Regions from separate parts of the Sinomonas sp. B1-1 genome, predicted to be linked through region 1. Evidence: riboswitches for the same ligand, from Rfam matches in the RefSeq annotation. Region 1 holds a riboswitch; the other holds the start of a gene.
The links. Region 1 has a riboswitch for cyclic di-AMP ahead of ACQ5BE_RS11655 (M23 family metallopeptidase). Riboswitches for the same ligand answer to the same signal wherever they lie in the genome.

Region 1 (4,403 bases):
GAAGTAGTACACGTCGCTCTCGGAGACGTCGACGGCGAGGCCGCCCGCGGCGCTCGTGGCGTCGATGACGACGAGCGAGCCGGCATCGGCGCCCTCGACCCGCTTCACGGGGGCGGCGACGCCGGTGGAGGTCTCGTTCTGCGGCCACGCGTAGACGTCGACGCCGGCCTCGGCCTTCGGGGAGGGGCGCGTCCCCGGCTCCGAGGTGATGATCGAGGAGCGCTCGAGGAACGGCGCCTTGTCCGTGGCCTTGGCGAACTTCGAGCCGAACTCACCGAAGGAGAGGTGCTGGGCCTTGGAGCGGACGAGGCCGAAGGAGGCGACGTCCCAGAACGCAGTTGAACCGCCGACGCCGAGGACCACCTCGTAGCCCTCGGGCGCCGAGAAGAACTCCTTGAGGCCCTCGCGGACGCTGCCGACGAGGTTCTTGACGGGCGCCTGCCGGTGGGAGGTGCCGAGCAGCTTCTCACCCGCCGCCGCGATCGCGTCGACCTGCTCTCGGCGCACCTTGGATGGACCTGCTCCGAAGCGTCCATCGGAAGGGAGGAGCTCGGCGGGGATCTGAAGCTGGCTGGATTCGGCCACGGTGAAGCCTCCTTGTGGGTCAGGGTGGAGGCGGAGGCCGTGCCCTTCGCCCCGGGTCAAGTCTGCCGCACCGGCATTGGTGTCGCGAACCATTGCGCCCGGGAGTCCCGTCTAATCTGAGCGGTTCAAAATAAGCTAGAATTGCGGCAGCGACGCCGTCCGCACCGCCCCACCGCCCGAGGAGCTCGAAGCACCGCATGTCCGACCTCATCGACACCACCGAGATGTACCTGCGCACCATCCTCGAACTCGAGGAGGAGGGCATCACCCCACTGCGCGCGCGCATCGCCGAGCGGCTCCGCCACTCCGGCCCCACCGTCTCCCAGACCGTGGCACGCATGGAGCGGGACGGCCTCGTGGTCGTCTCAGGGGACCGGCACCTGCAGCTGACCCTCGACGGCCGCAGGCGGGCGGTCGAGGTCATGCGCAAGCACCGCCTCGCGGAGCGCCTCCTCTCCGACGTGATCGGGCTGGACTGGCCCTACGTCCATGACGAGGCGTGCCGCTGGGAGCACGTCATGAGCGAGCGCGTCGAGCGCCGGCTGTACGAGCTGCTCGGACGGCCCACGGAGTCGCCCTACGGGAACCCCATTCCCGGCCTCGAGGCCCTCGGCGGCACCCCCTCCGAGGGGTTCGCCGACGGCGTCGTCACGCTCGTGGAGGCGATGGACACCTATGCCCCGGGTTCCCGGGTCGTGGTGAGCCGGCTCGCCGAGCCGATCCAGGTGGACCCGGAGCTGCTGGCACAGCTCGATGAGGGCGGCATCCGTCCGGGCGCCAAGGTCGCCCTCGAGCGGGTGGGGGACTACATCTCGGTGCGCGTGGCAATGGTCGACGGCGCGCTGGAGCTGCCGGTCGAGGTTGCGGCGCACGTCTTCGTCTCGGTGGCATAGCTGGCCCGCGAGCCGCGTAGTTACCGGGGAGTCGCACAAGGCCTCACACAAGAGGACAAAACCTCTACTCGGTGGAGTAACCCGCCAGACGCCAATTTGGCGTGAGCTTCCTCTCACTAAAGGTCACGAAAGCGTTACATCGGGTTTGAGTTCCTCTATGCTGGAGGACAAGCGCCGGGACTTCGGCGTGATCCCAGCCGCACGCCGAGCTCTGCCAGCGGACCGGGATGCAGCAATCCAAGGCAGAGGCGGGGGAACCACCAGCGGCGGCCGAGGCCGCCTTGGGGTGAAGCCCGCAGCACGCTCGGGACACTGGCACGCAGGATCCATCCGTGGATACCCGTGTGCCCAGACCCGCGCGGCTGGGCCGAGTCCGGACTCTCTGGCTCGAACCCGACAGCTAACTTCGCAGGCGCTTGACGAGAGAGGGAATTCGCTTGAGCCAGCAAGCTGTCCGCGGTCGACGTCGCGCCCAGTCGCCGTCGTTCGCCGATGTCGACCATGCCGCGGGCCTCCGCCCCCGAGACGCCAGCAGGCGCGGCCGCCGCGCCGCCGAGCGCCAGAGCCCCGTCCGCCAGCTCGCCGAGATCGCCTCGGTCGCCGGGGTCGGGCAGAAGGCCGGGGTGGCACTCGCCGCGACGGGCCTTGTCCTGACCGTGACGGTCCCCACCGCCACCGGTGCCATCGAGGCCGGCGCCGCCTCGAAGGCCTCCCAGGTCGTCGACACGGCCGTCCTGCCCGAGGTCACGGCGCCCGAGGACGCGTCCGTCGCCTTCAGCCGGGCCTCCGTGGGCAGTGCACTCAACCCGGACGGCCAGCTCCAGCAGATGCTCACGGCCGAGTCTGCCAAGGGTGTCACGCCGGCCCAGGCCCAGCACTCCCTCGGCGCCCCCCTCGACTCCATGGAGAAGACCTCTCCGTTCGGCTACCGCGTGAGCCCCATCAGCGGGTGGGCCGGCGAGTTCCACCGCGGGCAGGACTTCGCCGCCCAGTGCGGGACCTCCGTCAAGGCGGCCGCCGGCGGAACCGTGACCTTCGCCGGATGGCACCCCTACGGCGGCGGGAACCGGGTCGTGATCGACCACGGCAACGGGCTCGAGACCACCTACAACCACCTCTCCTCGTTCTCGGTCTCGGTGGGCCAGAAGGTGGACCGCGGGGCGCTCATCGCCCTCAGCGGCACGACCGGTGCCTCCACCGGCTGCCACCTCCACTTCGAGGTCATGGTCAACGGCGACGTCGTCGACCCCAACGGCTGGCTCTGAGCCGCGTTAGCGGCCCTCTCCAGCCCTCCAGGGCGCGTGCTTTCGGGCGCGCGCCCTTCGTCGTGTCCTTTTCGTGATCCTCGATAAACACACCGTGATCCGAATGTGACATATGGTCCGGTGTCCTGTAGGGTCGTTCCTGTTCCAGCTCCTACCAAGTTGGAACATTCGGAGAGAATGCCTAGCTCTGCCACTCTCCGAAGCCGTTCGCACACACCGCTTGGCAGAGGCGGGGGAACCACTTCTGGTCCTCCTCAGGGAGGGCCTTGGGGTTAAGCAGCCCGGCGCGAGCCGGGAGGCCGGATACTTCCAATCCGAACCCGACAGCTCACCTCGTAGGCACTGGGAGAGGCTACTTCTGTGTCGTCACGCACCATGACTGCGCGCCATCGCGCCGTACCGGTCCGCACCCGTCCGCTCGAAGCTGTCGCGCAGGCAGTGTCCGACAATGCAGGCACCATCGGCCGCCAGGCGGCCGTCATCGCCGCGGCGTCCGGGCTGATCATCAGCGCCGGGCTCCCCGCGCAGGCTGCAGAAGCCCAGCGCGAGGCTTCCGCCCTCTCCGACGTGGCCAGCACTGCTGTGCCGAGCGTCGTCGCGTCCACCGATGCCCAGGTCTCCTTCGAGCGCCCCGCCGTTGAGTCGGTCGCCGCGCCCGTCGTCGAGCCCGTCAAGACCCAGTCCACCGCTCCGGCCGCGCAGACGCAGACCGCTACCGCGCAGGCCGCGGTCGCGACGAAGTCGTCGCCCGCTGTGGACGCCACCGTGAACGCCGCCGGCTCGAGCCTCGCGGCGATCGCCTACACGGGCATCGGCCACCCCTACGTCTGGGGCGGCACCACTCCTGCTGGCTGGGACTGCTCGGGTTTCACCCAGTGGGTCTACGCCCAGGCAGGCATCAGCATCCCGCGTGTCCAGGCATGGAGCATCATGCGCCAGACCGCCACTCCGGCCCCCGGTGACCTCGTGGTCCAGAACGGCGGCGCCCATGTTGGCATCTACGTCGGCAACGGGATGATGATCAGCGCGCTCAACCCCTCGCAGGGCACGCTGCTCCACGCCGTGGCCGCGACCGGCTCGTCCGTCTTCTACACCCTCAGCTGAGAACCATCCACTTCCGGGCGCGGCGGTGACCCCCGCTGCGGCGCCTTCCGAGGGCCGTCCCCCTGCGGCCTGAGGGACACGAGAGAGAGAACTCACCCGTATGACCACCCGTGCAGGAATCGGGCGCCACCGCGCCGACAACACCTCCTCCCTTGCCATCATCGCCAAGGCTGTCACCGAGAACGCCGGCGGTGTCGGCCGCCAGGCCGCCGTCATCGCGGCTGCCAGCGGCCTCGTCCTGACCAGCGGCGTCGCCGCCAACGCTGCTGAGGTCTCGTCCCAGCGCGAGGCGTCGGCCCCGGTTGCCCTCGAGGTCGAGAGCGCCGTCCAGGCGCCGATCTCGGCCGAGACGACGGCCGCCGTCACCTTCGAGCGTCCCGCCGTCGAGTCCGTTGCCGCCCCGGTCGTCGAGAAGCCGGCCCCGGCCCCCGTCGCCCAGGCCGCCCCGCAGGCCCAGGCTCCGGCTCCCGCCAAGGTGCAGGCCGCCGCCAGCACCGCTGTGCAGGCTCCCGCCCCGGCCCCCGCCGCCGCGAGCGGCCAGGGTGCCGCCATCGCC
Region 2 (4,403 bases), on a different contig from region 1:
AGCAGGAGCATCGTGGCCAGGACCAGCTTGGTCCGCAGGTGCCACGTGTCCGGGTTGCGCCAGCTGTGCCCGGGACGCGGCTCGGCGGCGGAGAGGGATCCCACGGAGGCCATCACCCGTCGGCTGGTTTGATGACGTAGCCGGCGCCGCGCACGGTGTGGATCATCGGGGGCCGGTCGACGTCGATCTTCTTGCGCAGGTAGGAGATGTACAGCTCGACGATGTTCGCCTGGCCGCCGAAGTCGTACTGCCACACCCGGTCGAGGATCTGGGCCTTGCTGATCACTCGCTTCGGGTTCTCCATCAGGTAGCGCAGGAGTTCGAACTGGGTGGCGGTGAGCTGGATGTCCTCGCCGCCGCGGGTCACCTCCCGGGTGTCCGTGTTCAGGACGAGGTCTCCGACCACGAGTTCGGCGTCGTCCTGCGCGGCCACGCCCGAGCGCTGCACGAGTCGGTGCAGGCGGAGCATGACCTCCTCCATGCTGAACGGCTTCGTCACATAGTCGTCGCCGCCCGCGGCGAGGCCCGTGATCCTGTCCTCGACCGCGTCCTTCGCGGTCAGGAACAGCGCGGGGACCTCCGGCATGAACTGGCGGATCCGGCCGAGCACCTCGACGCCGTCGAAGCCGGGCATCATGACGTCCAGCACCAGCACGTCCGGGCGGAAGTCCCGCGCGGCGGCGACAGCCGAGGGCCCGTCCCCGGCGATCTGCACGCTCCAGCCGGCCATGCGCAGCCCCATGCTCATGAGGTCCGCGAGGCTCGGCTCGTCGTCCACCACGAGGGCGCGGATCGGGGTCCCATCGGGGTGTGTGAGGGCGGGCAGATTGTTGACGGAGAAGGGGCTTGCCATGGTTCCAGCCTCCCGTGACGGTTTAGTCCCAGCCTGAGCCTCAGCTTTGAGCGAGCTGTGGACGCCCGCGGTGACCAGACTATCCCCGGTCACAGCCAGTCCTGCAGGGTGGCACAGCGTCGCCACAGGGACGGAACCAACTCTTGGGAGCAGGACACCGCGACCCCAGGAGGATTCAATGTCCGGCGAAGACCAGCAGAGGCCCCACGAACCCGGCCACGCCCAGCCAGGCCAGAACCCGAACCGGCCAGGCCAGCAGGCCCGGCCCTCCGTCGAGCCGAGCGTGCCGGGAGGGACGCACGACGCCGCGTGGCAGCAGGGCGCCCAGCCCGCCGCCGGATGGGGTGCCCCGGCCCCGCAGCAGGGCCAGCCCGCCGCCGGCTGGGGCGCCGCTCCTCCCCAGGGGCCGGGCCGGCGCGGGATGTCCCGCACCCAGAAGGGGGCTGCCGCCGCCGGCATCGCCGTCGTGCTCGCGGCGGGCGCCGGGGCCGCCGTGTATGCGGCGACCGGCTCCACCAGCGGCGCAGGAACCGCGCAGGGCGGCGTGGGCCAGCCGGGTGCGAACGGTCAGCCCGGCACAGGCGGCCAGTCCCGCTTCGGCCAGGACGGCGGTGCTCAGGACGGCGTGGCGCCGGACGGCTTCGGCCCCGCCGGCATGGGCGCCGGCACCATGGGACAGGTGCTGCACGGCGAGTACGTGGTGCTGCGGGACAGCCAGAACGTGACGATGGTCATGCAGACCGGCACCATCACCGCGGTGTCGTCGGGATCCGTGACCGTGAAGAGCACCGACGGGTTCCAGCAGACCTACGCACTGACCGCTCAGACCGAGTACCTGAGCCGGACGGCGGGCCGCAGCCAGCGGGGGTCCCAGTCAGGGTCATCGTCCGGGTCGTCGTCGAGCCTCGCCATCGGCCAGACCGTGAGCATCACGGCCCTCAAGGATGGACTCTCGGCGCTCACCGTCAGCGAGACTTCGGCATCGGCCGGCTCGAGCAGCTGACCCCCGACGTCCTGCCGAGCACGACGGCGCCGCCCACCTCGCGCTGAGGTGGGCGGCGCCGTCGTGCTCTGTCCCCCTGCTGCCGCCGTTCGGGCGGCCGGTCACTGCCAGCTGGTGATCAGTACCAGTTGTTGGCGAGGTGGAAGGCGAGGGCGTTGGCGGGGGAGCCGTACCGGGACTTGATGTAGTTCAGGCCCCAGTCGATCTGGGTGCGGTAGTTGGTCTGCCAGTCGGCGCCGACGCTCGCCATCTTCGAGCCCGGGAGCGACTGGACGATGCCGTACGCGCCGCTCGAGGCGTTCGTCGCGGTGGTCCTCCAGCCCGACTCCTTGGTCCAGAGGGTCTCGAGGGCGCTCATCTGGTCCTGGCCCCAGCCGAAGGCGGCGAGGCGGCTCGCGGCGTACGCCTTGGCGCCCGCGGGGTCATCGACGGGCTGGGCGGCGAGCGCGGCGGCTGCCTTGTCCGCCGCTGCCTTGTCAGCGGCAGCCTTGTCGGCGGCGGCCTTTGCGGCCGCCGCCTGGTCCGCCGCTGCCTGGTCGGCGGCAGCCTTGGCAGCGGCAGCCTGGTCCGCGGCGGCCTTCTCGGCAGCTGCCTGGTCCGCAGCCGCCTGCTCCGCCGCGGTCTTGGAAGCAGCGGCGTCAGCGCGGAGGGCCGCCTGCTCGGTGGGGCCGGCGGCGATCGACTGGGCGATCGAATCGCCCGAGGCTTCGGGAATGCTGGCCTCGACAGACGAGGTGCGGGCCAGGCCGTTCACGTTGGCCGTGGCTGCCGCGCCGCCTCCGGCGACCGCGAGCAGGCCGAGGGACAGTGCGACGACGGCGCTGCGGTGGCCGAGCTTGTCGAACGCGCTGCCGGACTTGGCGCCCGAGGACGCGGCAATGCGGGCGAGGGGGGAGGAGTGGTCGAAGGCGCGGCGGCGGCCATGAGGGCGCGGGGCAGCGCGGAAGGGGGACTTGCTCAAAGCGGATGGGCCTCTCGTTGGCGCCTGCGAAGTTAGCTGTCGGGTTCGGATGCGAGCCATCCGGCCCTGCCGATGGGCATGGGCTTCACCCCAAGGGCGCACCTCCGCTCGGGAGAGCGGGCGCGGCCGCCAGGTGGGTCCTCCGTCTCTGCCTTGAACTGAACGCAACGGGCCGCCGGCAGAGTTCGGCGAGCGGGTCCCGTGGGCACCCGCCGTTCTGCGGGCACCCATACACCGTACGGGAAGCTTCCGTCATTGTCACATTTGGGTAACGGCAGATTTGGCGTCGCACTAGCTGACCGAAGGGTCGGTTGTCTACCTGACGCGGCCGGGTCTCCGGCGCGCGTCCACAGCCGTCCACATTGTGAGATTCCGCCTAGTTCAACGGAAGATGAACGGAAGGAGTCCTTTCGCCGAAGATCCTTCGATGAAAACTCGACCATCTCCCGAAACTGTGAAAATCTTGATTCATAACAGGCCTGCGCCGAATCGTGATGCTGATCACAAAGGCCTCGCTGATCTCAACATGTGAGACGAAAGCGGCATTGTTACTTGCCTGTAGGCATTGTTACGCCGCACACTCTCAGTGTGAACAAAGACTCAACAGCACCTGCAGCCGCAGTAGCCCTCGCTGGCTCACCCGCCAGCCTCGAGCCGCGCTGTTGTCGAATGTCGAGCTGACTGCACCACCCCAGCGTTTAGCCCCAGTCGTTCCTCCGCCCAGCGTCGGGCAGCACCTACCCACGCGGGCGATCTGCTCCGCATTCGAAGCCTTCACGGCTAGTTCTCTCGAGGTCTGATCCATGTCTGTTGCTTCCGGCTACGTCCACATCTCTGTCCGCAACGCCCAGAAGTCCCAGCCGGGCCACCGGCAGCCGTTCGGCTCGCGCTTCCCCGGCCAGGCCGATGCCCCGGCTCACCCCGGAGCCCAGCAGGGGCTGCGGGCAGCCCAGCCCTTCCGCTCCCTGGCCGAGGACTACGCCCCGATCACCGCCCCCACCCCGGTCGTCCCCGCGGGGCCTGAGCCGGTGCGGGCGGTCACCCCGGACAACGTCGCGCATGGCTTCGTCCTCTACGTGGGCCTGTCCGAGCAGCAGGCCGCCGCGGCCGGCACATCGATCGCGCGCATCGCCCAGGAGATCCGCGCGTACGCGCAGAACCTCGTCGAGGGCGTCGAGAGCTACGCGGCCGTCGCGGTGGCGCCGGCCTCCGCACCCGGCTCCTCGCTCGACGTCGTGCGCTCCACCTTCGGCGACCCGACCATCGCGGCCCGCCAGCAGCGCCCCGAGCCCCGTCCGGCCCCGCAGTCGGACGCCCGCCCGGCCGGCGTCCTCATCGACCTCGCCCGCCGCGAGGTCCACCTCGACGGTGAAACCCTGAACCTGACGTTCAAGGAGTTCGAGCTCCTGAACTTCCTCGTGGAGAACGGGACGCGGACCGTGAGCCGTGACGAGCTGCTCGAGGGCCTCTGGAAGAACGCCGAGGAGATCCCGAACGAGCGCACGATCGACGTGCACATCCGCCGCCTGCGGTCCAAGCTCGGCCGTCTGGCGAACACTGTCCGCACCGTGCGCGGGCAGGGCTAC

Region 2: it holds a riboswitch for cyclic di-AMP, as region 1 does, so the genes downstream of both, ACQ5BE_RS10950 (hypothetical protein) here and ACQ5BE_RS11655 (M23 family metallopeptidase) in region 1, are expected to answer to the same signal.

Annotation. Positions count from the first base shown of each region.
Region 1 covers NZ_JBCHVF010000007.1:78,792-83,194, reverse strand. The annotation lists gene serC (phosphoserine transaminase) at 1-585, opposite strand, end outside; gene ACQ5BE_RS11660 (metal-dependent transcriptional regulator) at 783-1,478, shown strand; cyclic di-AMP (ydaO/yuaA leader) riboswitch at 1,697-1,909, shown strand; gene ACQ5BE_RS11655 (M23 family metallopeptidase) at 1,916-2,743, shown strand; cyclic di-AMP (ydaO/yuaA leader) riboswitch at 2,935-3,099, shown strand; gene ACQ5BE_RS11650 (C40 family peptidase) at 3,119-3,847, shown strand; gene ACQ5BE_RS11645 (NlpC/P60 family protein) at 3,948-4,403, shown strand, end outside.
Region 2 covers NZ_JBCHVF010000006.1:100,543-104,945, forward strand. The annotation lists gene ACQ5BE_RS10935 (HAMP domain-containing sensor histidine kinase) at 1-104, opposite strand, end outside; gene ACQ5BE_RS10940 (response regulator transcription factor) at 113-853, opposite strand; gene ACQ5BE_RS10945 (hypothetical protein) at 1,032-1,856, shown strand; gene ACQ5BE_RS10950 (hypothetical protein) at 1,975-2,817, opposite strand; cyclic di-AMP (ydaO/yuaA leader) riboswitch at 2,824-3,018, opposite strand; gene ACQ5BE_RS10955 (winged helix-turn-helix domain-containing protein) at 3,621-4,403, shown strand, end outside.